3 regions of the Ottowia cancrivicina genome follow, and region 1 is predicted to be linked to each of the others. Evidence: predicted binding sites of a transcription regulator. Region 1 holds the regulator's gene; each other region holds the start of a gene.
The links. Region 1 encodes HrcA, which represses chaperone genes, less so after heat shock. Its sites were predicted from a motif close to TTAGCACTCNNNNNNNNNGAGTGCTAA; they were not measured.
Positions count from the first base shown of each region.

Region 2: rpoH (RNA polymerase sigma factor RpoH) is a predicted target of HrcA. The motif match lies at 7,664-7,690, and genes of this name have one in related genera.
Region 3: groES (co-chaperone GroES) is a predicted target of HrcA. The motif match lies at 1,904-1,930, and genes of this name have one in related genera.

Region 1 covers NZ_JARVII010000006.1:95,139-105,349, reverse strand. Annotated here, with positions in the region: gene QB898_RS04700 (hypothetical protein) at 1-649, opposite strand, end outside; gene QB898_RS04695 (Y-family DNA polymerase) at 1,216-2,508, opposite strand; gene hrcA (heat-inducible transcriptional repressor HrcA) at 2,564-3,745, shown strand; tRNA gene QB898_RS04685 (tRNA-Ile) at 3,788-3,864, shown strand; gene cobA (uroporphyrinogen-III C-methyltransferase) at 4,036-4,878, opposite strand; gene QB898_RS04675 (DUF2946 domain-containing protein) at 4,984-5,364, shown strand; gene QB898_RS04670 (TonB-dependent receptor) at 5,534-7,756, shown strand; gene QB898_RS04665 (TonB-dependent receptor) at 7,941-10,151, shown strand; gene QB898_RS04660 (PepSY domain-containing protein) at 10,173-10,211, shown strand, end outside.
Region 2 covers NZ_JARVII010000005.1:25,322-35,532, forward strand. Annotated here, with positions in the region: gene lpdA (dihydrolipoyl dehydrogenase) at 1-1,512, opposite strand, end outside; gene QB898_RS03885 (glutamate racemase) at 1,499-2,506, opposite strand; gene QB898_RS03890 (DUF4253 domain-containing protein) at 2,566-3,279, opposite strand; gene aceF (dihydrolipoyllysine-residue acetyltransferase) at 3,376-4,758, opposite strand; gene aceE (pyruvate dehydrogenase (acetyl-transferring), homodimeric type) at 4,755-7,478, opposite strand; gene rpoH (RNA polymerase sigma factor RpoH) at 7,749-8,693, shown strand; gene QB898_RS03910 (tRNA (cytidine(34)-2'-O)-methyltransferase) at 8,965-9,426, shown strand; gene purN (phosphoribosylglycinamide formyltransferase) at 9,720-10,211, shown strand, end outside.
Region 3 covers NZ_JARVII010000017.1:27,551-37,761, reverse strand. Annotated here, with positions in the region: gene QB898_RS08880 (L-threonylcarbamoyladenylate synthase) at 1-552, shown strand, start outside; gene QB898_RS08875 (acetoin reductase) at 857-1,636, shown strand; gene groES (co-chaperone GroES) at 2,025-2,315, shown strand; gene groL (chaperonin GroEL) at 2,458-4,098, shown strand; gene QB898_RS08860 (YciI family protein) at 4,210-4,530, opposite strand; gene QB898_RS08855 (hypothetical protein) at 4,803-5,600, opposite strand; gene QB898_RS08850 (bactofilin family protein) at 5,627-6,097, opposite strand; gene QB898_RS08845 (MlaE family ABC transporter permease) at 6,242-7,363, shown strand; gene QB898_RS08840 (ABC transporter ATP-binding protein) at 7,360-8,226, shown strand; gene QB898_RS08835 (MlaD family protein) at 8,227-9,252, shown strand; gene QB898_RS08830 (ABC-type transport auxiliary lipoprotein family protein) at 9,420-10,070, shown strand; gene QB898_RS08825 (TPM domain-containing protein) at 10,195-10,211, shown strand, end outside.

The DNA of each region.
Region 1 (10,211 bases):
GCATGTCGGTGCCGGGCAGCGCGGCAATTTCCAGGCTGCGCAGGCGGCTGCATGCGCTGCCGCTGAGCAGCGCCAGCGCGCGGCCCTGCCTGCCTCCCTTGCCACGTTCCGCATGTTCCGCACGCGCCACGCCTGCCACGCAAATGCCGCCCGCGCTGCCGTAGGCGACGCAGGGCCACATGCCTTCGGGCAGCGGGGCTTCGTCCAGCAGCTGGCCGCTGGCCAGGTCCACTTCGGCCAGGCAGCCGGGCTGGCCTGTATGCCCTGCATGGCTGCCGCCCTGCGCCGCCGCTTGCGGCTTGAGCAGCAGCACGGCGCGGCCCGTGGCGGGGTCCACGTCCATGCTGCGGATGGCCATGCCGCCCATGCCCAGCGAGTGCGCCAGCGCCAGGCCGTTTTCGGCGTCCCACACGTCGAGCCGCGCGCCGGTTTCGCCCGCCGCGCACAGCCAGCGGCCATGCCAGCGCAGGGCGGCCGGGTGCGTGTCGGCCTGCGCCGAGGAGGGAACGGCCTGCGCGGTGACGTTTTCCAGATCCACCACGTGCAGCCCGCCGCCGCCGGGCGAGGCCAGTGCGGCACGGGCGCAGTGCGCGTCTACCGCCACGGCGGTGGCGGCGAAAGGCAGGGGAATGTGCACAACGGGGTTCATCGGCGGGCGATTTTCGGGCATGGAATCTGGCGTGCAGCGGGCGCAAGGCAGCCGCAAGAGGGGCGCGGCGCAGGGCGGGCGGGCCGCGCGCTGCTGCCGAAAAAAAGAGCGGCCTGCGCCCGCTGCGCCTGGGTTTGCGGGCGGTTGCCGGCGCACGAGCGGCCTGTTTCAGCGGCCTTGGGCGGAAGGCAGGCAGGCAGGCGGCCAGCGGCCAAGCCGTCTGCCGCCAAGGCGCTGCGGGGCCGGGGCGATGCCGTGGCCTTTGATGGCCGCTCTTCAGAATCTGTCCAATGCCTGCAACGCCTGTCTATGGGCATGGGCGCCCAAGCCCGGCCTCGGGCGGCCTGCCGGGCGCGTGGCGCTGGCCACGCTGGCTTGGGCGGCAGGCAGGAGATGGATGCGGAGAGCGCCTCAATTCAGCTCCTCTATCCATAGCATGATGTCCTAGTGGAAAGAGCGCAAAACGGTTTTTTCCGCCCTTGAATTAGCTCCTTTTTTTGATGTGCTTCGGCCAAGTGCAGAGGCGTTGCGGGCTTGAGCGCCTGTTCGCAGGCGGCAGAGCCTGTTCAGAAAAGCCAGCCGGTTTCGGCTGGCGCGGCGGCCGGGGCGCTGGCGGGCGTGCCGGCCTTGCGCAGCGTGCCCACGCGCACGCCCAGCAGGCGCAGGCGCGCCGTGAGGTCCACGCGCTTGAGGCATTGGCCGGCCACCTGGCGGATGCGGCGGGCGTCTTGCGTGTAGCTTTCCACGGTGGTGTCGCGCGTGGCGGTTTTGAAGTTGGCGTAGCGCAGTTTGATGCCGATGGTGCGGCCTTCGTAGCCTTTGCGGGCCAGGTCGCTGGCGACTTGCTCGCACAGGCGGGTGAAGATGGCGCCCAGCTCGGCGCGGTCGGCCACGGCGTGCAAATCGCGCTCGAAGGTGGTTTCGCGGCTCATGCTGACGGGTTCGCTGTGGGTGGTGACGGGGCGGTCGTCACGCCCCCAGGCGGCGTCGTGCAGCCAGGCGCCGTGGGTGGGGCCGAAATGGCGCATCAGCCACAGGCGCTCGCGCGCGGCCAGCTCGCCAATGGTGCGGATGCCCAGCGCTTGCAGGCGCGCATCGAGCTTGGGGCCGATGCCGTTGATCTTGCGGCATGGCAGCGGCCAGATGAGCGGCTGCAAGTCGGCTTCGCGCACGATGCTGATGCCGTTGGGCTTGTTGAATTCGCTGGCCATTTTGGCCAGCAGTTTGTTGGGGGCCACGCCGATGGAGCAAGTCAGGCCCGTGGCCTCGAAGATGCTTTTTTGCAGCAGCCGCGCGAGCACGCGCCCGCCTTCGCGCTGGCCGCCGGGCACGTGGGTGAAGTCGATGAACACTTCGTCGATGCCACGGTCTTGCATGACGGGGGCGATTTCAAGGATGACGGCCTTGAAGGCGCGCGAGCAGCGGCGGTATTCGTCAAAGTCCGCCGGCAGCAAAAGGGCTTGCGGGCACAGGCGCGCGGCTTTCATCAGGCCCATGGCCGATCCCACGCCGAACTGCCGCGCCGCGTAGCTGGCGGTGGTGATGACGCCCCGGCCCGCGTAGCTGGCCAGGCGGGGAAAGAAGTCCACGGGCACGGCGGCCATGTCAGCGCCCGTCCAGCGCCTTTCGGGGTAGCGCGCATTCAGCTCTTGCAGCATGCGCGCTTCGTTGCGCCGCCCGCCGCCGATGACCACGGGCAGGCCCTTGAGCTGCGGGTAGCGCAGCCATTCGACGCTGGCATAAAAGGCGTCCATGTCCAGATGGGCGATGCGGCGCGGCAGGGCCTCGCCCGCCGGGGCGGCGTCAAAAGCGGCGTCAAAAGCGGCATCAAAAGCGGCATCAGGGAGCGCGGAGGGCATGACTTTCAGAGACTGTTCATGTTCTGGCCGTGAGGGCTGAAAGTGCGCAAACGGAATGAGCTGCAAGGCGCAGATGGGCCTTGTGGTCCATCAAGAATTTGCAGCGCCGCAGAGCGCCCGATTCCGCGCTTTTCGCGCCCACGGGCAGATTGTGGACAGCTTCCTAAAATCGCCGCCCATGCTTGACGACCGCTCCCGTGTGCTGCTGAAGGCGCTGATTGAGCGCTACATCGCCGAGGGGCAGCCCGTTGGCTCGCGCACGCTTTCGCGCGCGGCGGGGCTGGACTTGTCGCCCGCCACCATTCGCAACGTGATGAGCGATCTGGAAGCGCTGGGCCTGATTGCCAGTCCGCACACCTCCGCCGGGCGCGTGCCCACGGCGCGCGGCTACCGGCTGTTTGTGGACACCATGCTCACCGCGCGCCCCGCCAAGGCCGCGCCCGATGACGCGCCCGCCGAGCGGCTTGCCGAATGGCCGGCTGAATGCCCCACGGAGCTGCCCGCCGGCCAGCCCCGGCAGGTGATTGCCAGCGCCGCGCAGCTGCTCTCCAGCCTGTCGCAATTCGTGGGCGTGGTGCAGGCGCCCAGGCGTTCATCCGTTTTCCGCCACATCGAATTCGTGCGCCTTTCCGAGCGGCGCGTGCTGCTCATCATCGTCACGCCCGATGGCGACGTGCAAAACCGCGTGCTCTTTACCGAAGCCGGGCACACGCAGGCCCAACTGGCCGAAGCGGCCAACTACCTGAACGCGCACTACGGCGGCATGGCCATCGAGCAAGTGCGCGAGCGCCTTCAGCAGGAAGTGGAAACGCTGCGCGGCGAAGTCGCCCAGCTCATGCATGCCGCTGTGCAAGCCGGCAGCGAAGCCATGCACCAGGCGCAAGGCGACGTGGTGATTGCCGGCGAGCGCAACCTGCTGGCCGTGAGCGACTTTTCCAGCGACATGAACCAGCTGCGCCGCGCGTTCGATCTGTTCGAGCAGAAAACCCAGCTCATGCGCCTGCTGGACACCTCCAGCCGCGCCGCCGGCGTGCGCATCTTCATCGGTGGCGAAAGCCAGACCGTGCCGGTGGAAGACCTCTCCGTGGTCAGCGCCCCTTACGAGGCCGACGGGCAGGTGGTGGGCACCCTGGCCGTCATCGGCCCCACGCGCATGCCTTACGAAAAAGTCATTGACATCGTGGACATCACGGCCCGCCTGGTCAGCAATGCCTTGAACACGCAGGGCTGTCGCTAGAATTCGCGCCCTTCATCCGTTCTCGGAACAGATTCTCAAAAGGGGGCGTTAGCTCAGTTGGTCAGAGCAGGGGACTCATAATCCCTTGGTCGTTGGTTCAAGTCCAACACGCCCTACCAGTCAAATCAAGGGGTTGCGGCTTTCGCAACCCCTTTTCTTTTGCGGCGCGGCATGAATCCAATGCGCCCCTTTTGCCTGCGCCTCAAATGGGCAGAGCCGGGCAGGCGGGCACGGCCCAGCTCCTTGATTCATAGCATTGAATCCTAGTGGAACCTGCGCAAAACGGCTTTTTATGCCCTTTGAATTTGCTCCTCTTTCTGATGCTGTTCAGCGGGCCATTGCGCCGCCAGACGCACCACTTCGCCAATCACCAGCAAGGCAGGCGGCTTGACGGCGTGGCGGCGCGCCGTTTCGGGCAGATCGGCGAGGGTGCTGAACCACACCTGCTGCTGCGGACAGGTCACACGGTGAACGAGCGCCGCTGGCGTGGCGGCGGCAAGGCCGGCGGCCTGCAATTCGCGGGCAATGGCCTCCAGCCCCGTCACGCCCATGTAGATGGCCACGGTCTGCTGGGGCTGGGCCAGCGCGGGCCAGTTCAGCCGCACGCTGTGATCCTTGAGATGGCCGGTAACGAACACGCAGCTTTGCGCGAAGTCGCGGTGCGTGAGCGGAAAGCCCAGCGCGGCCGCTGCGCCCAGCGCGGTGGTGATGCCCGGCACCACTTCCACGCTGATGCCCAGCGGCAGCAGCGCCTGCATTTCTTCCCCGCCCCGGCCAAACACGAAGGGATCGCCCCCTTTCAGGCGCGCCACGCGCAGACCCGACAGGGCCTTGTCAGCCAGACACTGGCAAATGGCCTGCTGCGTCCAGGAGTGATGGCCGGGCCGCTTGCCCACGTTGATACGCTCTGCGCGCGGCGGCACGAAGTCAAGAATGGCGGGCGACACCAGGTTGTCGTGCAGCACCACGTCGGCCTGTTGCAGCCGCCGCAGCGCGCGCAAGGTGAGCAGCTCGGGGTCGCCCGGCCCCGCGCCAATGAGCGCCACGCCACCCGGCGGCAGGGGGGCGCTGGCGTGCAGGCGCAAAAGCAGATCGCCAGAAATGGCTGACCCGCCATCGTGGGAAATCATCATTTTGTAACTTGACACAAGTCAATTTTGAAGACCGATCATCAGGCGGCGCGCGATGATATGCAAACTCTCCCCCTAGAATCTAAGCGCCCTTATTCCTTTTCCAGTATGCAGACCTTGCGCGCACTCACCCGCATGAACCGGCTAGCCCGGTTGGCGCTGGCGTGGTTCGCGCTGACGCTGGCGGTGGCGGGGCTTTCGCCCATCGTCCACCCCAAGCCCATGCAGCTGGTGTGCGCCGCCGATGGGGCGTATTTCGTCACTGAAAACGGCGAGAAATTTGGCGAAAGCCTGCATCACCACACACTGGATTGCGCCATGTGCCTGGCAGTCATGCTGCCCACGCCATTTGCGCACGTTTTCGAGCCAAGCCCCGTGCCCCAGGGGCAGCTCATTGCGCTGAAGCCAGCGCCACGGACCGCCGCTCTGGCGGGACCGCCACTGCCTGCGCGGGGGCCTCCTGCAGGCGAGGCGTCCGTGGCGGGTTAGCGCAGGCTTTCTATACGCCTGCCGCGCTTTCCGACCCCTGGCGCACAGGCGTATCTCTCTTTCGTTTCTGTGGATGCGCTCGCCCGCCCGGCCGCCTTGCAGCCAAGCACACATGGCCCGCCTTTCGAGGCCATTTTTTTTGCCCTGCAACGCGTCTTTTCCTTTTTTCATGTTCAACCTCTCTGTTTTTCGCCTCCACCCTGTGGCGATGGGTGCGGCTCTGGCGCTGCTGTGCGCGCCTGCCCTGGCCCAGTCCTCTGAAGATGCCCGCGCCCCGCGCGACGGCAAGAAATCCGAAGCCCAGGCCGCCCTGCCAGAAGTCGTCGTGGACGACTCCACGCAGGAGCAACCCGCCAAGGTCCTGCTTGATACGCCTTCCTACACCGGCAGCCGCCTGGGGCTGACAGCGCGGCAGACGCCCGCCGTCGTCACCGTGGTGAACCGCGCCAGCATCGAGGCGCGCGGCGCGCGCACCACGCAGGAAATGCTGCAAGGCGTTCCGGGCGCCACCGCCAGCGATTCGCCCGGCGCCATCCGCTCCAGCTACCGGGGCTTCACGGGCGCTTCCGTCAATCACCTCTTCAACGGCATCAACGTGCAATACAGCATTGCCGCCCGCCCGGTGGACAGCTGGATTTACGACCGCGCCGAAGCCATCGGCGGCGCTTCCAGCTTTCTGTATGGCGCGGGCGGCGTGGGCGGCACGGTGAACTACGTCACCAAAACCGCCGAGCGCACCCCCATCACCGAAGGCCGCCTGCGCCTGGGCAGCCACCGCTTGGGCGAAGCCAGCGTGGGCCTGAACCGCCGCATCGCAGGCGAGGGCGCACGCCACGGCGACCACCACCTGCGGCTGGACGTGAACCACCGCCGCGCGCACAGCCATGTGGAAGGCATGCAGTCGCGCGCCACGCAAATCGCCACTTCGCTGCTGAGCGACCTCACGCCCGCCCTCTCGCATCTGCTGGCGTATGAATACCAGACCGAGCACGTGGACCGCCCCTACTGGGGCACTCCGCTGCTCCAGCCCGTGGGCGCAGTGGGCCGCATTGACCGCTCCACGCGCTTCAAGAACTACAACAGCATCGACGGCGTCTATGCCCAGCGCGTGCAGTGGCTGCGCTCCGTGACCGAATGGCAGGCCAGCAGCGCCTTCAGCCTGAAAAACACCTTCTATGCCTATGACGCGCGGCGCGACTACCGCAACGTGGAGGTTTATTCGTTCAACAGCACCAACACTGCCGTGCGCCGCGTGGACGCTCTCTTGCAGCGCCATGAGCAGCGCCTGGTGGGCAACCGTATTGACGGCGTGTGGAAAAGCGCCATCGCGGGCCGCGCCAGCGACTGGGCTTTTGGCCTGGACATCAGCCACAACCGCCAGACGCGCTATCCGAAATACGACGATGACTACGTGAGCATCGTCGATCCCTGGAACTTCCAGACCGAGCGCTTCTTCACCATTCCGGGCCTCTCCCCCATGCTCGTGCCGCTGCGCACCAACCGCGTCAAAACCCTGGCGCTGTATGCCGAAAACCGCACTGCGCTCGTCCACGGCCTGCATCTCGTCACGGCCCTGCGGCATGAGCGCCTGCGGCTGCACCTGACCAACCACGGCCGCGTCACCGCCAGCAACCCTGCAACCCTCAGCCGCAACTACCACCCCACCACCGGGCGGCTGGGCCTGGTGTGGGACGCCTCGCCCGGCATGACCTTCTACGCCCAATACGCCACGGCCGCCGATCCGCCAGCAGGCATTCTCACCACTGCCTCCGCCGACGCCCTGCTCAACTACACCGACCTCACCAAGGGCCGCCAGTTCGAGGCCGGCGCCAAGTTCAGCTTCTGGAACGGGCAAGGCGCGGCCACCCTCGCCGCCTACCACATCACGCGCAAAAACCTTGCCACGCAAGACCCCAACAACCGGCGGCTGACCCTGCTCGTGGGCCAGCAGTCCTCGCGCGGCGTGGAAGCGGCCATCAGCCTGCGCCCCACGCCCAGGTGGCTGCTGGAAGGCAACATAGGCCATTCACGCGCCAAGTACGACAGCTTCTACATCAACGGCGTCTCCATGGCAGGCAAACGCCCCACCAACTCGCCCGACACCATCGCCAACCTCTGGGTCACCTACGGCATCACCCCCGCGCTCAAAGCCAGCGCAGGCCTGCGCCACGTCAGCAAGATTTATGCCGACGCGGCCAACACCCTGCACTGGCCCGCCTACACCCTGCTTGACCTGGGCCTGAGCTGGCAGATGCGCCCCGGCGCCACGCTGGACTTTCGCGTGCGCAACGCCACCGACAAGGTCTACGCCACCGAAATGGGTTCAGGCAAAAACATGGCCTACCTCGGCGCGCCCCGTGCGTTTGATCTGACGCTGCACCTGTCCTTCTGACCCGGCCAAAGCGCCCAGACGCGGGCGTTCATTCCGCTCGCGTCTTGCTCCGCCCTTTGATTTTGCTCCTCTAATTGGAGCATGAGGTCCTAGTGGAAAGGGCGCAAGAGCCGTTTTTGACCCCGCTAAATCCGCTCCTTTTTTCAATGAGCATGAGCGGCCTACGCGCCGCGAAGGAATTGCCATGCGAGTTCACCCCGCCTCCTGCGCCCTGAGCGCCGCCCTGTTGGCGCTGCCTGCCGCCGCACAGAACCTTCCGCAAAAACACCCGCAGCGCCCCTTCTCAAATGCTTCTTCCTATGCCGAGGCCAGCCTGCCCGCCGTCACCGTTGCGGCCAGTGGTGTGGAGGACGGCGCAGACGATGGCGATGCCCTGGCCCGCCGCACCGTGCCGCTGGAGTCGGCGGCGGCCACCGCCTCGCGGCTGGAGGCTCCCATCAAGGACATTCCCGCCAGCGTTGAAGTGCTGGGCCGGGCCGCCATGCAGTCGCGCGGCGACCGCACCGTACTCGAAGCAGCCGAAAAGGCGGCGGGCCTGAGCGCCAGCCATACCCCCGGTTCGCCCGCCTCCTTTTCGGCGCGCGGCTTCGCTGGCGGCGTGAGCTTGCTCTACAACGGCCTGCCTATTCCGGGCGGCGCGGTCACGTCCAGCCGCGTGCTTGACACCGGCAACCTCGCCCGCATCGAAGTGCTGCGCGGCCCCTCTTCCGTGCTGCATGGGGCCTGGGGCACGGGCGCGGTGGTGAACCTCATCACGCGCGAAGCCAGCTTCGAGCGCCAGCGTCCGGAGCTGGATTACAGCCTGGGCAGTCACCGCGCCCACCGCCTGCACTTAGGCGCGGGCGGCGCGCTCAAGGCGGACACGCTGGCCTGGCGGCTGGACTACGCGGGCGCTCATGCCCACAGCCCCGTGCAGGCTGTGCGCACGGTCAAAAACCAGCTCAACGCCTCGCTGCTGGCCCGCTTCAGCGCACGCCTGCGCCTGACGCTGGCACTGGATCACGCCAGCGACAACACCCGCAACGTCTATTACGGCACGCCTCTGATCAATGGCCGCCTGGCCGGAGCGCTGCGCCACATCAACTACAACCAGCTTGAAGATGGCATCTTCAAGGCGCGCAACACTTGGCTGCGCGTCCACCTGCAATGGGACGCCGCCCCCGGCTGGCAAGTGGACGGGCGCCTCTACGCGCTCAAGGGCTTCAGCGACTGGCGCAATATCGAAAAATTCGTCTGGCTGGGCGGCGCCGCTCCGGCCAGCCAGCGCGTGCAGCGCTCTTCATGGGTGAATCTGGACCACCACCGCGACCTCATCGGCGGTCGGCTTGACGTGCTGCGCCGCAACCAGATCGCGGGCCGCCCCAACCGCCTGCTGGCGGGCGTGGACCTCAGCCGCCTGCAATTTGCCTCCTGGCGCAACGATTACGGCGGGCGCGATGAAGTCAGCGCCTGGCAGCCTCCTGTCGTCACCCGCTTCGGCAGCGTGGGCCGCGCCAAGACGCCCGCACGAGAAACCACCGTGCGCCAGGCCAGTCTTTATCTGGAAGACCTGCTGGAAATCACCCCGCAACTCAAGCTCATGACCGGTCTGCGGCACGAACGCATTCAGGGCCGCTGGCTCTGGCTGGACCGCAGCGGCCACCCGCAGGCGCGCAAAACGCACCGCTACACCGCCTGGCGCGCAGGCGTGGTGTATGAGGCTGTGCCGGACCTGCACCTTTACGCATCGCTGTCCACTGCTGCCGAGCCGGGCAGCACCCTGCTGCTGGCCAACCCCCAGCAAAGCCAGCTGCGTCTGACCACGGCCCGGCAAGCGGAAATAGGCGTCAAGCAATCGCTCTGGGAAGGCAGAGGCGAGTGGACGGTGGCGCTCTACGACATCCGCAAGCGCAACGTTTTCGTGCCTGACCCGCAGCGCCCCGCCGACCGCATCGCCATTGGCCAGCAGTCTTCGCGCGGACTGGAACTCACTGCCGCCTGGCGGCCCGCGCCACAGTGGCAGCTACAGGCCAACGCTGCCTGGGTGCGGGCGCGCTATGACGACTACCAAAGCGGCAACCCGCCCGTCTCCTACAACGGCCATCGCCCGCCCATGACGCCCGCCCTCGCCCTCAACCTTGGCCTAGGCTGGCGGCCCGCTCCCGCCTGGCAGTTCGACGCCTGGCTGCGCCGCCTCTCGCGCGTGTACGTGAACGACGCCAACACCGCCACCTTGCCCGCCTACGCCACGCTTGATCTGTCAGCCGCCTGGCAAGCTAGCCCGCAAACCGAAATCACCTTTCGCGTGCGCAACGCCACCAACGCCCTGTATGCCCACGCCGTGCACTACAGCGGAACACAGGCCATGCTGGCGCCGCCGCGCAGCTATGAAATCGGCGTGAAATGGCGTTTCTGAATAACGTCTGCCAAGGCCCTCATGAACTTTCACCCCAAACGCTGGCCGTTCCTCGTTCAC
Region 2 (10,211 bases), on a different contig from region 1:
CTTGGCCTGCTCTTCGGTCAGGCCGACCCAGGCCACTTCGGGGTCGGTGTAGGCCACGCTGGGGATGACGCGGGCGGTGAAGGCGCTGCGGGCCAGGGCTTCGTCGCCCTTGAGTTCGCCTGCGATGACTTCGGCGGCCACGTGCGCTTCGTGCACGGCCTTGTGGGCAAGCATGGGCTGGCCGACGATGTCGCCAATGGCGAAGATGTGGGGCGCGTTGGTGCGCATCTGGGCATCGACTTCGATGAAGCCGCGTTCGGTGACGGCCACGCCGGCTTTGTCGGCGGCGATTTTTTTGCCGTTGGGCGTGCGGCCCACGGCCTGGAGCACGAGGTCATAGACGCCTTCGCTGCGGGCGCCGTCCAGCCCTTCAAACCGGACTTTGATGCCGTCGGGCGTGGCTTCGGCGCCCACGGTTTTGGTTTGCAGCAGGATGCGGTCAAAGCGCGGCTGGTTGAGCTTTTGCCAGACTTTGACGAGGTCGCGGTCGGCGCCTTGCATGAGGCCGTCTTGCATTTCCACCACGTCAAGCCGCGCGCCCAGGGTGCTGTAGACGGTGCCCATTTCGAGGCCGATGATGCCGCCGCCGACGATGAGCATGCGTTTGGGCACGCTTTTGAGCGCCAGTGCGCCGGTGGAGTCCACCACGCGGGGGTCGTCGGGCATGAAGGGCAGGTGCACGGCCTGGCTGCCGGCGGCGATGATGCAGCGCTTGAAGCGCACGGCTTTTGTGCCGCCAGCGGGCTGCTGGCCGCTTCCGGCGGTTTCCTGCACGTGCAGGGTGTAGGCGTCTGCAAACGCGCCGATGCCGCGCACGAGGGTGACTTTGCGCATTTTGGCCATGGCGGCCAGGCCGCCGGTGAGTTTGGCGACGACTTTTTCCTTGTGGGCGCGCAGCTGGTCCAGATTGACCTGGGGCGCGCCGAAGCGCACGCCAGCGGCTTCGAGATGGCGTGCTTCGTCGATGACGGCGGCCACGTGCAGCAGGGCTTTGGAGGGGATGCAGCCTACGTTCAGGCATACGCCGCCCAGGGTGGCGTAGCGCTCGACAAGAACGACGGACAGGCCCAGATCGGCCGCGCGGAAGGCAGCGCTGTAGCCGCCGGGGCCTGCGCCGAGCACGAGCACGTCGCATTCGATGTCAGCGGGCAGGCTGCTGGCAGGGGGCATGGCAGCGGACGCTGCAGCCGGGGCAGCGGAAGCCTTGGGCGGCGTGGGGGCGGCGGGCGCGGGCGAAGACGCCGCAGCCGGGGCAGCGGGCGTGGCGGCGGCCTCACTGGTTTCCAGCGTGAGCAGCACGGAGCCTTCGCTGACTTTGTCGCCCAGCTTCACGCGCATTTCTTTCACCACGCCGGCGTGGCTGGTGGGAATCTCCATGCTGGCCTTGTCGGATTCGACCGTGACCAGCGACTGCTCCTGGCGCACGGTGTCGCCGGGCTTGACGAGCACTTCGATGATGGCGACGTCTTTGAAGTCGCCAATGTCGGGAACCTTGATTTCAATGGTGGACACGGGGAGTCTCCTGTCTTGCGAAGGGATGAAAAGGGGAGGAAGGCGGAGCCGTGCGGCTGGCGGCGTCTGCCGCAGCAGCGGGCCACAGGGCCTGAAGGCCGGGCGGCACGGGCAGGGGCGAGGCAGCCAGGTGCGGCGTGAGCGCCACGCCCAGGCGCGCAAATGTCTCGGTCAGGCCCGCAAGCGGGCAGGCGGGCGATTCGGTCGCCATGCAGACAAGGCGGCCCGGGCGGCCATCGGCCGGGCGGTCTTGCGGCAGCAGTGCAGCCAGGCGCTCCACGACGGATTGCGCCGGGTCCAGAAACTGCACTTGCGGCGCGGCCTGCTCGAAAAAAGCGCGCAGCCAAGGCAGATGGGTGGAGGAAAGCGTGCACACATCCACACCAGGGTGCTGCCGCAGCAGCGCCTGCATGAAGGCATGAACCTGGGTTTGCGTGCCGGCCGCGTCACTCAGGAACGCGCCGCTTTCCACCAAGGCCACCAGAGCCGAGGCATTGACAACGCGCACGGCGCGGCCCGCCGCTTCGCGCTGCACGTAGGCTGCAATTTGCGGACTGCTGACCAGCGAGGCCACGCCCAGCAGCGCCACTTCGCTGCTGCGCGAGAGCGCCAGCGCCTGCCGCACTGGCGGATAGACGCCGAGCACGGGCACGGGGCTGAAGGCTTGCAACTCTTGCAGCACCATGACGGAAGGCGCGTTGGAAGCCAGCACCACGGCGCGCGCGCCCCAGTCCGCCAGGCGGGCAATGGCTGCGCCCACCACGCGCCCCAGTTCGGCATGGGTTTTGCCGCCATAGGGGAAGCTGGCGCGATCGGCCAGATAGATCACGTCCTGCCACGGGTAGCGCTGCTGGATGAGCCGGGCCACCGCGTAGCTGCCGATGCCCGCGTCGAACACGCCCACGGGCGTGCGCAGTTCCTGCCATTGCGCCGGAGCGTGCGAAGCGGCGCTTGGGCGGTCTGCATCAAAGGGCCTGACAGTGGCGCAGGGCATGGGGCCTGGAATGAATGGAAAAAAGAATTGGAAAAAGCGAATGGCGATTTGCGCTGGAATCAATCCCACCAGAAATACCAGACGGGGGAATACAGCAGGGTTTTCGCCAGCGATTCAACATCGCCCACGCCCTGATCAACGATATCGTTGCAAAACAGATATTGCTGCTGCGCTAGCTCCAGGGCCTCTTCTTTTGTTTGGGGCGGGCGGGCCACTTGCATTTCCAGCACGTCAGCCGTGGCGCAGACGATTTGCGCGCCATGGCGCTCTTGCCAGAATTTGCAAATGGCGGCCATTTCGGCAGGCAGGGGGCATGCATTCCATCCGCCCAGTTTCAGGTAGCAGGGAATTTGCCAGTTTTCTTGCGCGGGTATGCAAGCCAGGGCGGCCGTGTCGAGAAAGCGGCCCGTCAGGATGCTGCGGTGGCTGCGAATTTCGCCGTGCGCTTCTTCGGGCGATGCGGGCCATTCGGGCGGTTCTGCGCCATGCGGGGCGCTGATGCTGGCGGCGCCCACGTCCAGCCATTCTTCGGCGTCAGCATCCATATCGGCCTGCTGGCTGGCAAACCATTCCAGCGCATCGATTTCAAGGGCTTGCGCAATCAGCTCTTGCGGAGATTTTTTGTTGTGGAATTCAAAATTTTCCTGAATGCGTTCCAGGCTTTCATCGTCGCCCAAAATGACGGCAAAGCCGCCATTTTCTTGCTGTAATTGCGCCCGTTTTTCCAGCGCCTGCGCGCCAGGAACGTAATGCACCGGATAGGGAAATGTCATGCCGCCTCCTTGTCTGGCTGAACAAAATGCCCGGCGGGCGGCCGGGCATTCGGTTTTCCAATGGTTTCCGAAATGGCTTTTCCGGCCAGAAACGTATCAAAGCAGGATGCGGCGGTAATCCGCCAGCACCTGGCTGAGGTAGGCATTAAAACGCGCGGCCGCCGCGCCGTCGATGACGCGGTGGTCATAGCTGAGCGACAGGGGCAGCGTCAGGCGCGGCGCGAACTGCTTGCCGTCCCACACGGGCTTGAGGCTGCTGCGCGACAGGCCTAGGATGGCCACTTCAGGCGCGTTGATGATGGGCGTGAAGTGCGTGCCGCCAATGCCGCCCAGGCTGCTGATGGTGAAGCAGCCGCCTTGCATGTCGGCGCTGCCCAGCTTGCCTTCGCGCGCTTTTTGGGCCAGCTCGCCCATTTCCTGGCTGATTTGCAGGATGCCTTTCTGGTCGGCATTTTTGAGCACGGGCACGACCAGGCCGTTGGGCGTGTCGGCGGCAAAACCGATGTGGAAATACTGCTTGTAAACCAGCGCGTCGCCGTCAAGGCTGGCGTTGAAGTCAGGGTATTTCTTCAGCGCGGCTACCACGGCCTTGATGACGAAGGCGAGCATGGTGACTTTGATGCCGCTCTTTTCGTTTTCCTTGTTGGTGCGCACGCGGAAGGCTTCCAGCTCGGTGATGTCGGCCTCGTCGTTGTTGGTGACGTGGGGAATCATCACCCAGTTGCGCGCCAGGTTCGCGCCGCTGATTTTCTTGATGCGCGAAAGCTCCTTGCGCTCGATGGGGCCGAACTTGGCGAAGTCCACCTTGGGCCAGGGCAGCAAATCAAGCCCTGCGCCGCCCATGCCGCCGCGCGCGGCCTGCGCCTGCGTTTGCAGGGTGCCAGACATGACAGCCTGGGTGAATTTCTGCACGTCTTCCTGCGTGATGCGGCCTTTGGGGCCGCTGCCCTGCACTTCGGCCAGCGGCACGCCCAGTTCGCGCGCAAATTTGCGCACGCTGGGGCTGGCGTGGGGCAGGCCCTGGGGCTGGTTGATGGCCGGGCGCGTGTTGTCCAGCGCGGCGGCTGCCGGGGCGGGAGCGGCAGGAGCGGCCGGGGCGGCTGGCGCTTCCGTTTTGATAGCGGCTGGCGCTTGGCTGGCGGGCGCTGGGGCCGTTTTTGGCTCTTCTTTCGGTGCGGCTGCGGCGGGCGCGGGAGCCGCTGCTTCTGCGGCGGCTTCCACGATGGCGATCACGCTGCCTTCGCTCACTTTGTCGCCCAGCTTCACTTTGAATTCCTTGAGCACGCCAGCATGACTGGAAGGAATTTCCATTGAAGCCTTGTCGCTTTCCACGGTGATCAGGCTCTGGTCAGCCTGCACAGCGTCGCCGGGCTTGGCCAGCAGCTCGATCACGCCGACGTCCTTGAAGTCGCCAATGTCTGGAACCTTGATTTCAATTTGTGCCATTTGGGGTTGTCCTCTCTGGGTGCGTCGGGTCAGGCATGCAGGGGATTGACTTTGTCGGCCTTGATGCCGTACTTGGCAATGGCCTGGGCGACCTTGCTGGCGGGCAGCTTGCCTTCTTCCGACAGGGCCTTGAGGGCCGCCACGACGATGTAATGGCGGTCGATCTCGAAGTGCTCGCGCAGGCGGAAGCGGAAGTCGCTGCGGCCAAAACCATCGGTGCCCAGCACCTTGAAGCTGCGCGCCGAGCCATCGCCGTTTTTCGGGATGAAAGGACGGATGGGTTCGACGTAGCTGCGCACGTAGTCGGTGGAGGCGACCACCGGCCCTTCATGTCGGCCCAGCTGCTGCGCAACGAAAGGCACGCGCGGCGCTTCCGTGGGATGCAGCATGTTCCAGCGCTCGCAGTCCTGGCCGTCGCGGGCCAGCTCGGTAAAGCTGGGGCAGCTCCACACATCGGCAGCAATGCCCCAGTCCTGCGCCAGCAGGGCTTGGGCGGCCAGGCTCTCGCGCAGGATGGAGCCGCTACCCAGCAGCTGCACGCGCTGCACGGGCGCTTGTGCGCCGGGGCTGCACAGGTACATGCCCTTGATGATTTGCTCTTCGGTGCCTGCCTTCAGGCCGGGCATGGCGTAGTTCTCGTTCAGCAGGGTGATGTAGTAGAAGACGTTGTCCTGCTTTTCCACCATGCGCTTGAGGCCGTGGTGCAGGATTACGCCCACTTCATGCGCGAAAGTGGGGTCGTAGCAGACGCAGTTGGGAATGAGCGCCGCCTGCACCTGGCTGTGGCCGTCTTCGTGCTGCAAGCCTTCGCCGTTGAGCGTGGTGCGGCCCGAAGTGCCGCCCAGCAAGAAGCCGCGCGCCTGCATGTCGCCCGCCGCCCAGGCCAAATCGCCAAAGCGCTGAAAGCCGAACATGGAGTAGTACACGTAGAACGGAATCATGATCCGGTTCGAGGTGCTGTAGCTCGTGGCGGCGGCAATCCAGCTGGCCATGCCGCCCGCTTCGTTGATGCCTTCCTGAAGAATCTGCCCGGCCTTGTCTTCCTTGTAGTACATGACCTGGTCGCGGTCCACCGGCGTGTAGAGCTGGCCCTTGGGGTTGTAGATGCCGATCTGGCGGAACAGCCCTTCCATGCCGAATGTGCGCGATTCATCCACCACGATGGGCACCACGCGCGGCCCCAGCGCCTGATCGCGCAGCAGCTGGGTCAGAAAGCGCACGTAGGCCTGCGTGGTGCTGATTTCGCGGCCTTCCGCCGTAGGCTCCAGCACGGCCTTGAACGTTTCCAGCGCGGGCACGGTGAACTGCTCGTCGGCCCTGGTGCGGCGGTGCGGCAGGTAGCCGCCCAAGGCTTTGCGGCGCTCGTGCAAATAGCGCATTTCGGGCGTGTCGTCCGCTGGCTTGTAGTAGGGCAGCTTGGGCAGCTCGCTGTCGGGCACGGGGATGCTGAAGCGGTCGCGCATGTAGCGCACGCCTTCATCGTCAAGCTTCTTGGTTTGGTGGATGGTGTTCTTGCCTTCGCCGTACTTGCCCATGCCGTAGCCCTTGATGGTTTTCACCAGCAGCACGGTGGGCTGGCCTTTGTGGTGCTGCGCAGCATGGAAGGCGGCATACACCTTGCTCGGCTCGTGGCCGCCACGGCGCAGGCTCCAGATTTCCTCGTCGCTCATGTGCTCCACCAGCTTGGCGGTTTCGGGGTATTTGCCGAAGAAATGATCGCGCACGTAAGCGCCGTCCTTGGCTTTGTAGACCTGGTATTCGCCATCCAGCGTTTCCATCATCAGCTGGCGCAGCTTGCCGCTTTTATCGCGCGCCAGCAGATCGTCCCAGCCCTTGCCCCAGATGAGCTTGATGACATTCCAGCCCGCACCCCGGAAGTCGCCCTCCAGCTCCTGGATGATCTTGCCGTTGCCGCGCACCGGGCCATCCAGCCGTTGCAGGTTGCAGTTGATGACGAAGATGAGGTTGTCCAGCCCCTCGCGCGCGGCCATGCCGATGGCGCCCAGGCTCTCCGGCTCGTCCATCTCGCCATCGCCCAGAAAGGCCCAGACCTTGCGGTTTTCCGTATTGGCGATGCCGCGCGCGTGCAGATATTTCAGAAAGCGCGCTTCATAAATGGCCATCAGCGGCCCCAGCCCCATGCTCACGGTGGGGAATTGCCAGAACTCCGGCATCAGCTTGGGGTGCGGATAGCTGGACAGCCCCTTGCCGCCCGTTTCCTGGCGGAAGTTGTTCAGCTGCTCTTCGGTGATACGCCCTTCCAGAAATGCGCGGGCGTAAATGCCGGGCGAGCTATGGCCCTGCAAATAAACCAGATCGCCGCCATGCCCTTCACTTTCGGCGTGCCAGAAATGGTTGAAACCCGCGCCCAGCATGGAAGCAAGCGAGGCAAAAGAGCCAATGTGGCCGCCCAAATCGCCCCCGTCAGCCGGATGCAGGCGATTGGCGCGCACCACCATCACCATTGCGTTCCAGCGCATGTAGGCGCGCAGGCGCTTTTCAATCTCGATATTGCCGGGGCAACGCGCTTCCTGATCCGGCTCAATGGTGTTCACGTAGCCCGTGGTGGCCGAAAACGGCAGATCAATGCTGTGCTGGCGCGCGTGTTCCAGCATTTCCTCAATCAAAAAATGCGCGCGTTCTGCGCCTTCGCGGTCAATCACGGCGGACAGCGCATCCAGCCACTCTTTTGTTTCCTGCTCATCCGTATCCACGATGGGGGCGCCGGAAAGGTTTTTCGGGTTTTCTGACATGAAGGCATCTCCTGCAAGGGTCGTAACAAACGATATGTGGCCTGCTGGCCTGCGAGGCATAGTGAGTAATCATCGCACAGCGAAATACCCCTGCCGCCATCAAACAAACGGGGCAAACCGGAGATGAATCAAGAGCGGACCGCGCGTTTTACAAACCTTTGCACAACCACGGTTGAACTTCCTTTTTGGCACTCTTCCAAAGGGAGTGCTAACATTTTTGCCAATATGACCGAGAAAACCACAGCATTGCCTGCTTCTGCCCCTGTTTCCATGCCGGCTTCCGCCCCTGCCGCCCAAGCATCCACCGCCGTTGCCGTGGCCAATCCGTGGGCCGTGGTGCCCTCGTTGGGCAATCTGGATGCCTACATCACCGCCGTCAATCGCCTGCCCCTGCTCACGCAAGAAGAAGAGCAGCAAGCCGCGCGCGAGCTGCGCAGCAGCGGCAGCCTGGAGGCGGCGGGCCGCCTGGTGCTTTCACACCTGCGGCTGGTGGTTTCCGTCTCGCGCCAGTATCTGGGCTACGGCCTGCCGCATGGCGATTTGATACAGGAAGGCAACGTGGGGCTGATGAAGGCCGTCAAGCGCTTTGACCCTGATCAGGGCGTGCGCCTGGTCAGCTACGCACTGCACTGGATCAAGGCCGAAATCCACGAATACATCCTCAAGAACTGGCGCGTCGTCAAGCTCGCCACCACCAAGGCGCAGCGCAAGCTCTTTTTCAACCTGCGCTCCATGAAGCACGAGTTGCGCGCCGAAGACGCCCAGTCCGACATCACCCCGCGCGACACGCTCACGCAGGCGCAGGTGCTCACCGTGGCCGAAGAACTCAAGGTCAAGCCCGAAGAAGTGCGCGAGATGGAAGCGCGCATGGCTGGCGGCGATGTGCTGCTTGACCCCGCGCCCGCCGATGACGGCGACCACGCCTTCGGCCCCATCTCCTGGCTGTCTGACGCCAGCCATGAGCCTGCTGCCATGATCGAAGCCGCCCAGCGCGACCGCCTGGCCACCGAAGGCATTGCCACCGCCTTGCAAAGCCTGGACGAGCGCAGCCGCCGCATCGTCAGCGAACGCTGGCTGAACGTGCGCGATGACGGCAGCGGCGGCATGACGCTGCATGAACTGGCCGCCGAATACGGCGTCAGCGCCGAGCGCATCCGCCAGATTGAAGTGGCCGCCATGAAAAAAATGCGCAAGGCGCTGGCCGAATACGCCTGAAGCCCATCCCTATCCGCTACCTGAAGAAAAGCCGCCCTCCCGGGCGGCTTTTTCATGGCCGGGCAGGGGCATTCAACTGCCCCGCGTCATCGTCGTGCATCTTGAAAAGAGGAGCAGATTCAAGGGGTATGAAATGCGGCTTCGCGCAGTTTCTACTAGGACACCGTGCTATGGATTGAGGAGCGCATCATTCTTGCTTGTCCAGCCCTGCGCGTTCAATCTGGTCTGCTGGCTGCTCTTGCGGACAGGCGGCGCGCGGACAATTCGCGCCATGTTTCACATCGTTTTGGTCGAACCCGAAATTCCGCCCAACACCGGCAACGTTATCCGCCTGGCGGCCAATACGGGCTGCACGCTGCACCTCATTGAGCCGCTGGGCTTTTCCATGAACGACCGCCTGCTGCGCCGCGCCGGGCTGGATTACCACGAGTGGGCCGACGTGCGCCGGCATGCGGATTGGCGCGCTTTTCTCGCCGCCCGCCAGCCTGATCCCGCGCGGTGCTTCGCCCTGACCACGCGCGGCGGGCGCCTGGCGCACGACAACGCCTTTGCGCCGGGCGACTGTCTTGTTTTCGGCGCGGAAACACGCGGCCTGCCGCCTGATCTGCTCGCCGCCTTCGCGCCTGCCCAGCGCTTGCGCCTGCCCATGCGCGCGGGCCAGCGCAGTCTCAATCTCTCCAACGCCGTGGCCGTTACGGTTTTTGAAGCCTGGCGGCAGTGCGGCTTTGCCTGAGAAACTGCCCAAAGCGCCTGTTCAGGCCCTGCCCATGAGCAGGTTCCCGGGGCATGCCGGGTGAAAGGAGCGGAGGGCGCGAAGGGGGATGACGGCCTGGCCTGGCGCGGCGTCATATCTTCAAAAGAAGGAGCGAATTGAAGAGGGTTGAAATCGGCACCTGCGCTTATTCCACTAGGACGTCATGCTATTGAATCAGGAGCTGAAACAGCCTGCCGTCCGGCCCTGCATGGCGGCTCCGTGCTTTCCGCTGCTTTCTTTGCGCGCCAGGGGCAGTCCGGATAATTCCGCCCATGAAGAACATCGTCATTCTGATTTCGGGCACGGGCAGCAACATGGCGGCCATCGTGCAGGCGGCGCGGCAGCAGAAATGGAGCGAGCGGCTGGGCGCGCGCGTGGCCGCCGTCATCAGCAACCGGCCTGACGCCAAGGGCCTGCTGTTCGCACGCGAGCAGGGCATTGCCACTGCCGTGGTCGATCACACGGCGCATGCCAGCCGCGAGGCGTTTGACGCCGCGCTGGCGCAGGCGGTGGACGCGCACCGGCCCGCGCTGGTGGCGCTGGCTGGCTTCATGCGCGTTCTCACGCCCGGTTTCGTGGCCCGCTACGCGGGGCGGCTGCTCAACATTCACCCCAGCCTGCTGCCGGCATTTGCCGGGCTGCACACGCATCAGCGCGCGCTGGATGAGGGCTGCAAAGTGGCCGGGGCCACGGTGCACCAGGTTACGGCGCAGCTCGATCACGGCCAAATCCTGGCGCAGGCCGCCGTGCCTGTTTTGCCGGAC
Region 3 (10,211 bases), on a different contig from region 1:
ACCACGGCGGCGCACGTGGCAGAAGAATTCGCAGACGTGCTGGTGCTGGACGGCGGCGCTTGCGCGGTGGGCATTGAATCGGCCATCGTGGACTGCACGCGCGGCCAGCCCGTGCTGCTGCGCCCCGGAGCGATTTCGCGCGCCGAGCTGGAAAAAGCGGCGGGCTGCCGCGTGCGCCATCCAGACGAGCTGGCCGCGCCCGGCCCCCAGGCCCCCGGCACGCTGGCCGCCCATTACGCGCCCCGCGCCACGGTGCGGCTGATGGACGGCAAGATGCTGAAAACCGCGCTGGAGCTGCTGGGCAGCGAGGCCGCGCACATTGCCGTGTGGTCGCGCGCCGCGCTGAAATCCGCCTCGCGCAAGCTGATCTTGCGCCGCATGCCCGACAACCCTGCGCAGGCCGCGCACGAGCTGTTTGCCACGCTGCGCGCGTTTGACCAGGCGCAAGTCAAACTCATCTGGGTGGAAACGCCCCCGCCCGAAATCGAATGGGAAGGCGTGCGCGACCGCCTGGAGCGCGCAGCAGCCAGCGCCGCAGGCGCGCGTGAGTGAGCAGAGAGTGAGTCGAGCGAAAACTTCTGCGCCAGGCGCAAGAAAAGTGCAGTCGCATTGCCATGCGCAGTGATAAAACCGGCACCAGCTTCTGGGCCGCCGCAGACTTGGCGGCAGCCGTGGTCAGTTCTTGGTGATGGCCTATCAGTTTTAGCTTCTTGTTTGATAGCGCGAGGTCCCCGTATTCATTGCGACACATGCTGTTTTGGAGGCATTGAATTTGCTCCTCTTTTTGAATTGAAATTATCGTTTTCCGCATCCTGCGGCCCGCTTTTCTCAACCCAGTCAGCAAAGGAGAGACACCATGACTGAAAAAGTAGCTGTCATTACCGGATCAGGCGACGGCCTGGGCAAAGGCATTGCCCAGAGGCTGGCGCAGGATGGCTTCAGGATCGTTTTGTCCGACATCAATGCCGCCACGCTGGAAAAGACCGAGGCCGAATTCAAGTCCGCAGGCCAGGCCGTCACCGCCTTCCGTGGCGATGTGAGCCGCCGCGAAGACCAGTTCGCGCTGGTGCAGCACGCCGTGCAGGCTTTCGGGCGCATCGACGTGTTCGTGAACAACGCGGGCATTGAAGACGTCATGCCGCTGGACAAAGTCACCGCCGCCGACTTTGACCGCGTGTTTGGCATCAACGTCAAGGGCGTGCTCTTTGGCATTCAGGCCGCCGCCGAGCAAATGAAAAAACAGGGCGGCGACCGCATCTGCAAGATCATCAACGCCGCCAGCATTGCCGCGCATGAGTCTTACGACCTGCTGGGCGTGTACTGCGCCAGCAAGCACGCCGTGCGCTCGCTCACCGTCACCGCCGCCAAGGAGCTGGCGCCCTACAAAATCACCGTGAACGCCTATTGCCCCGGCGTGGCGGGCACCCGCATGTGGGACCGCATTGACGAGGAAATGGCCAAGATTCACGGCTGGCAGCCCGGCGAAGCCTTCAAGCGCTTCTCATCCGGCATTCTGATGGGCCGCCCGCAAGTGCCTGCCGACGTGGCCTCGCTCGTGCATTACCTGGCCTCGCCCGACTCTGACTACATGACCGGCCAGGCCGTGCTCATCGACGGCGGCATGGTGTTCCGCTGATGCCGCAGGCGCAGCCCGCGCCCGCCTGAAAAAAGCCGCCGCAAGACGCTTCGCCCTTGCGGCGGCTTTTTTTGCCTGGGCCTGCCCGCAGCGCACCTGGCAGCGGCAACAGCGGTTAGCCAGACAGGCGAATCGTTTCAAGGCGAAAGGCGGCGCGGCGGCAAGGCGCGCAGCGGCGGGGCGAACCGGGCAGACGGGCAGGAAGAAGCGGGCGATGGTGCTTTCTTTGCCAGCGGGGCCTTGAAAGCCCGAAGCCCGCCCCTATCATTGGCACTCGTTGGCGGCGAGTGCTAACAAACCAGCCCGCCGCCATGCATTCAGCCTGGCAGGCCCGCCGCAAGGCCCCTGCCAGTCCTCTTTTTTCAAGCAACCTTTTGAAGGAATGTCCATGAAACTGCGTCCCCTCGCCGATCGCGTGATCGTCAAGCGCCTGGAAAACGAAACCAAAACGGCCTCCGGCATCGTCATCCCCGACAACGCCGCCGAAAAGCCTGACCAAGGCGAAGTGCTGGCCGTCGGCCCCGGCAAGACCAACGACAAGGGCGAAACCAAGGCCCTGAGCGTGAAAGTGGGCGACCGCGTGCTGTTTGGCAAATACAGCGGCCAGACCGTCAAGGTGGACGGCGACGAGCTGCTGGTGATGAAGGAAGACGACCTGTTCGCCGTCGTCGAGAAGTGATTTTTCCTGGGCTGCGCCGCCATCTGCATTCATCCTGCATCCATCTTGCAGCAAATCGCAACATATTGGCGCGCCGCCTGATCCCTTTTGATTTTTGATTTCTGCCGGGCCTGATCCCGGCTTTTTACGGAGATACACACAAATGGCAGCAAAAGACGTTGTTTTCGGCTCTGACGCCCGCGCCCGCATGGTTGAAGGCGTGAACATCCTGGCCAACGCCGTGAAGGCAACCCTGGGCCCCAAAGGCCGCAACGTGGTGCTGGAACGCAGCTTCGGCGCACCCACCATCACCAAAGACGGCGTGTCCGTCGCCAAGGAAATCGAGCTGAAAGACAAGCTCCAGAACATGGGCGCGCAAATGGTCAAGGAAGTGGCCTCCAAAACCAGCGACACCGCTGGCGACGGCACCACCACCGCCACCGTGCTGGCCCAGGCCATCGTGCGCGAAGGCATGAAATACGTGGCCGCCGGCATGAACCCGATGGACCTGAAGCGCGGCATCGACAAAGCCGTGGCTGAACTCGTCGAGCAACTGAAAAAAGCCAGCAAGGCCACCACCACCAGCAAGGAAATCGCCCAGGTCGGCACCATTTCCGCCAACTCGGACGAATCCATCGGCCAGATCATTGCCGACGCCATGGACAAAGTGGGCAAGGAAGGCGTCATCACCGTGGAAGACGGCAAGAGCCTGAACAACGAGCTGGACGTGGTCGAAGGCATGCAGTTCGACCGTGGCTACCTCAGCCCCTACTTCATCAACAACCCCGACAAACAAGCCGCCGTGCTGGAAAACCCCTACGTGCTGCTGTTTGACAAGAAGATCAGCAACATCCGCGACCTGCTGCCCACGCTGGAAGCCGTGGCCAAGGCCGGCCGTCCGCTGCTCATCATTGCCGAAGACGTGGAAGGCGAAGCCCTGGCCACGCTGGTGGTGAACACCATTCGCGGCATCCTGAAAGTGGTGGCCGTCAAGGCCCCCGGCTTCGGCGACCGCCGCAAGGCCATGCTGGAAGACATCGCCATCCTCACCGGCGGCAAAGTCATTGCCGAAGAAGTGGGCCTGTCGCTTGAAAAAGTGACGCTGGCCGATCTGGGCCAGGCCAAAACCATCGAAGTGGGCAAGGAAAACACCACCATCATCGACGGCGCTGGCAAGGCCGAAGACATTGAAGCACGCGTCAAGCAAATCCGCGTGCAAATCGAAGAAGCCACCAGCGACTACGACCGCGAAAAACTGCAAGAGCGCGTGGCCAAGCTCGCTGGCGGCGTGGCCGTCATCAAGGTAGGCGCTGCCACCGAAGTGGAAATGAAAGAAAAGAAAGCCCGCGTGGAAGACGCCCTGCACGCCACCCGCGCTGCCGTGGAAGAAGGCATCGTCGCTGGCGGCGGCGTGGCCCTGCTGCGCGCCCGTCAGGCCGCTGGCGACATCAAAGGCGCCAACCCCGACCAGGACGCCGGCATCAAGCTCGTGCTCAAGGCCATTGAAGCGCCCCTGCGCGAAATCGTCATCAACGCCGGTGACGAAGCCAGCGTGGTCGTGAACAAGGTGCTGGAAGGCAAAGGCAACTTTGGCTACAACGCCGCCAACGGCCAGTATGGCGACCTGATCGAGCTGGGCATTCTGGACCCCACCAAAGTCACCCGCACCGCCTTGCAAAACGCCGCTTCCGTGGCCGGCCTGATGCTCACCACCGAATGCATGGTGGCCGAGGCCCCGAAGGAAGAAACCCCTGCCGCCCCCGGCGGCATGGGCGGCATGGGCGGCATGGGCATGGACATGTAAAGAGCCAGCCCTGCCGGGAGTCAAGCGCCTCACCTCGGCGCTTGCCCCGCGCCCAGTCTTCAAAGCTGCCAGTCCTTCGCGGGCTGGCAGCTTTTTTATTGGGCGCGGTTTTCAGGCTGTTTCCCGATATTGACTTAAATCTTCGGCGGTTTTCGTGGGAATAAATTCAATTATTTGGTATTCCGCCACGCCTTCGCGGTGAAATGGATCTTCCCGAATCAGCCTTTCCACCTGTTCCCGATGATCCGCCTTCACCAGGATAATGCCGCCCGTGCGCGGCTTTTTGCGCCCCGACATCAAAAAGATGCCCTCTTTGTAATACCGTTCGAGATACGCAATGTGCTCGGGCAAACAGGCTTCGACTTCCGGCAATCCTTTAATATATTCCAATGATACGATAAACATTTGTTTTCCTTTGAAAATGGCGGCCATTTAATCGAACGCCGCCTAAAAACGCCGCTTCAAAATCACAGGGCGCGCCGATTTTATTGGCTTTATCCAGGACCCTATTCGCTATGCGCCTTTGGCGGCAAATTCGGTATTGACCGCCACGGCATGTGATCTGCCCGATTGGAACGGCAATGGTTTGCCGTTTGGCTCGGCGGTTCCACCATTTAAGAAGATATTCAGGGTTTGTGCTATTTGTTAATACTTGATTACCTTGCCTTGTTGCTGCGGCTTTGAGAGTGAAAAGCGGCGCGTGGCTAACGCACGGGCAGGAAAGTCAGCAGCGGGGCGGCAGCCATGCCCTGGAGAAAGGAAATGGCGGCGCGGCGGTGGCGCTCGGTCAGGTGCGCGGCCACCAGATCCAGGCGGCCAATGATCTTGCCGAACTCGCGCTCGAAGCTGAGGTTTCGCCCGGCGGGGCCGGTTTCGTTGGCCAGCAGCAAGGGGCGGCCTGCGCTGTCGCGGCGGGTGTTGAGAATCCACAGCGCAATTTCCATGTTGCGGGCGGCGTTGTAGATGTGCTGGGGGTCGGGGCCGCTCAGGTAATGGAACTGGCGCTGGCCGCCGTGGGCGGTGATGAGGGTGTCGGCGCAAGCGATGACGAAGGCTGCCACACGGTCGCCCGTGAAATCAGGCGAGAGCGCCAGCGCCAGCGCGGCCACGTCGCGCCGCCCTTGCAGCGCGGGCCAGGCGATGGCAGAGGCAGATTCCTGCTCGGGCGGCTCCTGCCCGGCTGCCTCGTCAGCTTCCTGCATGACGGCCTGGCGGATGGCCAGCAGGGCGGCCTCGCGCGAGGCGGCGGTTTTGCGCCACTGCACGGGATTGCGGCGGTAGAGCTTGTCGGCCAGCAACAGCAGGCTTTGCAGATTGGCCTGCATGGCGGTTCCCGCCAGGCGGTTGCCTTCACTTTGCAGCAGCTCCTGCCCGCCAAATTCGGCGCCCTGCACGCTGCCGTGCGGCGTGGGGGCGTTGCTGACGCAGCCTGCGGCCAGCAGGGCGCAGGCCATGAAAAAGGCTGCCGAAGCAGCCCGATGGAAGGCGCGCAGGGCACGCATGGAAAATGCCTGCGGCACGTTTGCGGTCAGGATTTGCCAGCCTGCGCGTCAGCCGTGATTTCGCCGGAGAGCTGACCGCCTTCCTCAATCACGATCTTGCCGTAGCGCACCTTGCCGGTGACTTTGCCGGTGGGGTAGATGATGAGCTTTTGGCGCACGGTGAGCGTGCCTTCGAACAGGCCGCGAATTTCAGCCGTGTCGATTTCGGCAGTGCCTTTGAAGGCGCCTTTGTCGGCAATCTGGATGACGCGGGCGTTGATGGTGGCTTCTACTGTGCCTTCCACGGCCAGCGTGTCGCAATCGGTGATTTCAACGCCCTTGAGCTTGATGTTGGCACCTACCGTCAGGCGCGCGCCGTTGTCAGCGGCCGCCTGCGCGGCCTGGCTGGCGGCATGCGCGCCCAGCGGCTGCACGGGCGACGCAGCGGGCGCAGCGCCTAGCGGACGCACGGGAGTGGGTTGGGATTCGTTCTCGCGTTTGCCAAAGCTCAGGGCCATGTCTTCTCCTTGGGAATAAAAGATAATGTTGAATCAAATGGCTGGCGGGCAGTCTAATGGGTGTTACGCATCAAAACGGTCTGAAATCCCCGCATTTGCCCTCTTTTTCCTTTACTTGCTTTTCTTGCAATCCCCAACGCCCGCATGACTGACTCCACTCCCCGCCTGGCCGTCTTGCCTGCTGCCCATGGCTGCGTCCAGCCGCAAGGCGTGTGGACGGCAGCGGCGCTGGCGCAAAAAGGCGTGCTGCCGCGCCTGCGGAAAACGCTGGCACAAGCTGCGGGCCGTGCTGGCGAATGGGATTTGCGTGGCCTGGCCGGGTTTGACCACCTGGGCGCGCTGGTGTTGTGGGACGGCTGGGGCCGCCAGTGGCCCGCTGAGCTGCACGCCAGCCAGGCGCAGCGCGCACTGCTGGAGCGTGTGGCAAGCCAGCCCGCCCTGCCGCCCGCCGCTGGCGGGCATGCCAGCTTCGCGCAGCGTTTTGATAGCCTGGGCCAGGGCGTGGAAGGCGCGCTGGCGCAGGTGCGCGGCTTCGTGCAGATCATGGGCCAGCTTTTTCTGGACGCGCTGCGCCTGGCGCGCGCGCCGCAGGCCGGGCCGTGGCGTGATTTTTCGGGCAGCCTCTACCACATTGGCGCGCAGGCGCTGCCTATTACGGCGCTGGTGGGCTTTTTGATTGGCGTGGTGCTGGCCTATCTGATGAGCCAGGTGTTGCGGCAGTTTGGCGCGGATGCCTTCATCGTGGACATTTTGGGCCTGGCGCTGATTCGCGAGCTGGGGCCGCTGCTGGCGGCGGTGCTGATTGCGGGGCGTTCCGGCTCGGCCATCACGGCGCAAATTGGCGTGATGCGCGTGACCGAAGAGCTGGACGCCATGCGCGTGCTGGGCATCGCCCAAGGCTTCAGGCTGGTGCTGCCGCGCGCGCTGGCGCTGGCCGTGGCCATGCCGCTGCTGGTGGTGTGGACTTCGCTGATGGCGCTGCTGGGCGGCATGCTGGCGGCTGACATCACGCTGGGTATCACGCCCAGCTTTTTCATGCACACGCTGCCGCAAGCCGTGCGCGTGAGCAATCTGGCGCTGGCCGTGGGCAAGTCGGTGGTGTTTGGCGTGGCCATTGCGCTCATCGGCTGCCACTACGGCCTGCAAGTCAAGCCCAATACCGAGAGCCTGGGGCGCGGCACCACAGCCTCGGTGGTGGCGGCCATCACGGCGGTCATTCTCATTGACGCGCTGTTTGCCGTGCTGTTCAAGAGCGTGGGCATATGAGCGGGCGCAGCGACGCTTCTTTGCTGCCCGCGCCGGGCGAGCCTGTCATTGAAATCCGGGGCCTGACCAGCGCCTTCGCGCTGCCCGAGGGCGGGCGCGTGGTCATTCACAAAGACCTCCATCTCACCGTGCGCCGGGGCGAAGTGCTCACGCTCGTGGGCGGCTCCGGCACCGGCAAAACCGTGCTGCTGCGCCAGATGCTGGGGCTGAACACGCCAGCGGCTGGCAGCGTGTGCGTGCTGGGGCGGCCCGCCGCCGAGCTGGGCCGGCCGGGCGCGGCGGCGCGCGTGGGCATGCTCTTTCAGCAAGGCGCGCTGTTTTCCGCCTTCAGCGTGCTGGACAACATTGCTTTCCCTTTGCGCGAGTTGCGCACCCTGCCTGATGAACTGGTGCGCCGCGCCGCCTTGCTCAAGCTGCAAATGGTGGGCCTGAAGCCGGGCGACGCGCACAAGATGCCCGCCGAGCTGTCGGGCGGCATGATCAAGCGCGTGGCGCTGGCGCGCGCGCTCATCATGGATCCGCCCCTGCTCATGCTGGACGAACCCACGGCCGGGCTGGACCCCGACAGCTCCGATGCCTTTTGCGCGCTGCTGCAATCGCTGCACCAGGAGCTGGGCCTGACCGTCGTCATGGTCACGCACGATCTGGACACGCTTTTTGCCCTCTCCAGCCGCGTGGCCGTGCTGGCCGAGCAGCGCGTCATCATCGCCGCGCCCGTGGCCGAAGTGCTGGCGTTTGACCACCCCTTCATCCGCCACTTCTTCCTGGGCGAGCGGGGCCTGCGCGCCATCTCCGACTTGCCGCAGCTGGCGCATCTGGCCGCCCGCCTGGCGCACCCTGCCGCCCCATCTTCAGGAGCCTGAATGGAAAACAAATCACACGCCCTGGCTGCCGGCCTGTTCGTGCTCATCGTCAGCGCCATGCTCATCGGCCTGGCCGCCTGGCTCACCAGCGACCGCACCGTGCGCGACGCCTACGAAATGAGCACACACGAACCCATCAGCGGCCTGCAAGAGCAAGCCCCCGTGCGCTTTCGCGGCGTCACCGTCGGCAAAGTCACCCGCATCAGCTTTGACCGCGAAAAGCTGGGCAACGTGCTCGTGCGCATTGAAGTGGACAAAGGCGCGCCCATCACCCGCTCCACCTACGCGCGGCTCGATTACCAGGGCATCACCGGCCTGTCTTACGTGCAGCTTGACAACGATGGCCGCAGCACCGAGGCCATCGAGGCCGAACGCGGCCAGCTGCCCCGCATCCCTTTGCGCAGCGGCCTGCTGGGCGAATTCACTGACCACGCCCGTGTGCTCATGAGCCAGGCCAGCGAAGCCACCTCGCGCATCAACGCCCTGCTGGAAGAAGACAACCGCAAAGCCATCGCGCAGGCCATCCGCGACCTTGGCGAAGCCAGCCGCGACATGGCGGGCGCCGCCCGCAGCATTGCCAAACTTGCTGACGACACCAACCGCACCATCACCGCCCAGTTCGGCCCCAGCCACAGCAGCATTCCCGTCCTCGTCAGGCAGGCCACCGCCACCCTCAAGGGCTTTGAAGACGTGGCCGCGCAGGCCCGCCGCGCCACGGGCGATTTGCAGGCCGCCGCCGCCAGCGTCAAAAACGGCATGCAAAGCTTCACCGCCAACGGCGGCGTGCTTCAGAGCCTGAACGAAAGCGCCGGCATCCTGGCCGCCGACACCCTGCCCGGCATCCAGCAAGCCACCCATCATGCCAGCAGCGCCCTGCGCCGCGTGGACCGCGCCGCCGCCACCTTCACCGAAAACCCGCAATCGCTGCTCTTTGGCTATGGCCCCATCCCCCCCGGCCCCGGCGAACCAGGCTTTGCCACTGGCGGCGCCCCGGCTGAAACGCCCGTCGTCATTCCCGCACCCTGAAAGCGCACGGGCCATGAGCCATCCGGCATGCAGACAAGCCTCAATTTCGCTCCTGAAAACATAGCTATACGTCCTAGTGGAAAGTGCGCAGAACCCGTTTTGGCACCCTCTTGATTTGCTCTGTTTTTTGATTCGCCCCACCGCCCTGATTTCCTGCTGAAACCGCCATGAACCAGACCGCCGCCCCCTCACGCGCCTTCGCGCCAGCCTGGGCCTGGGTTCTTGCCCTGGCCGCCGCCTTGCTTGCCGCATGCAGCACCCCTTTGCCAGACAAGCCCGCGCGCCCTGCCAGCTACGACCTTGGCCTGCCCGCTGCCGCAGCGGCCAGCGGCGCGGCCAGCCAGCCGCCCCTGGCCCTGCCTGCCGTGACCGCGCCCGCCGCGCTGGACAGCCCCGCCATGCTCTACCGCCTGGCCTACAAAAACGAAGCCGATCAGCCCCGCCCCTACGCGCGCGCGCGCTGGAGCATGAGTCCGCCCGAGCTGCTCACCCAGCGCCTGCGCGAAACCTTGGCCGCCAGCCGCCCCGTCGTCGGCGCGGGCGAAGGGCTGGCCGCTGCCGAGCTGCGCGTACACCTGGACGACTTCAGCCAGGTCTTTGAAGCCGAAAACCGCAGCCACGCCCGCATCCAGATTCGCGCCACCCTCATCGCCCCGCGCGCCAGCCAGCGCCTGCTGGGCCAGCGCACCTTCACCGTCCAGCGCCCCGCCCCCACGCCCGACGCCGCCGGCGGCGCCAAAGCCATGCGCGAAGCCGCCGACGCCGCCATTGCCGACCTCGCCGCCTGGCTGGACCGCCTGTCCCGCCCCGCGCCGTGAGGCTCCGGGCGGCTGAAAGCCGGAGAAGGAGCTGCGCACGGCCCGGCCGCAAGCCTGAAAGCGGCCTGCCGCCGCTTTCTGGCATCTTCCGCATCTGCTTTCTTTTGCTCCACGCTTGACCGCCATGAATGCCCTTGCCGC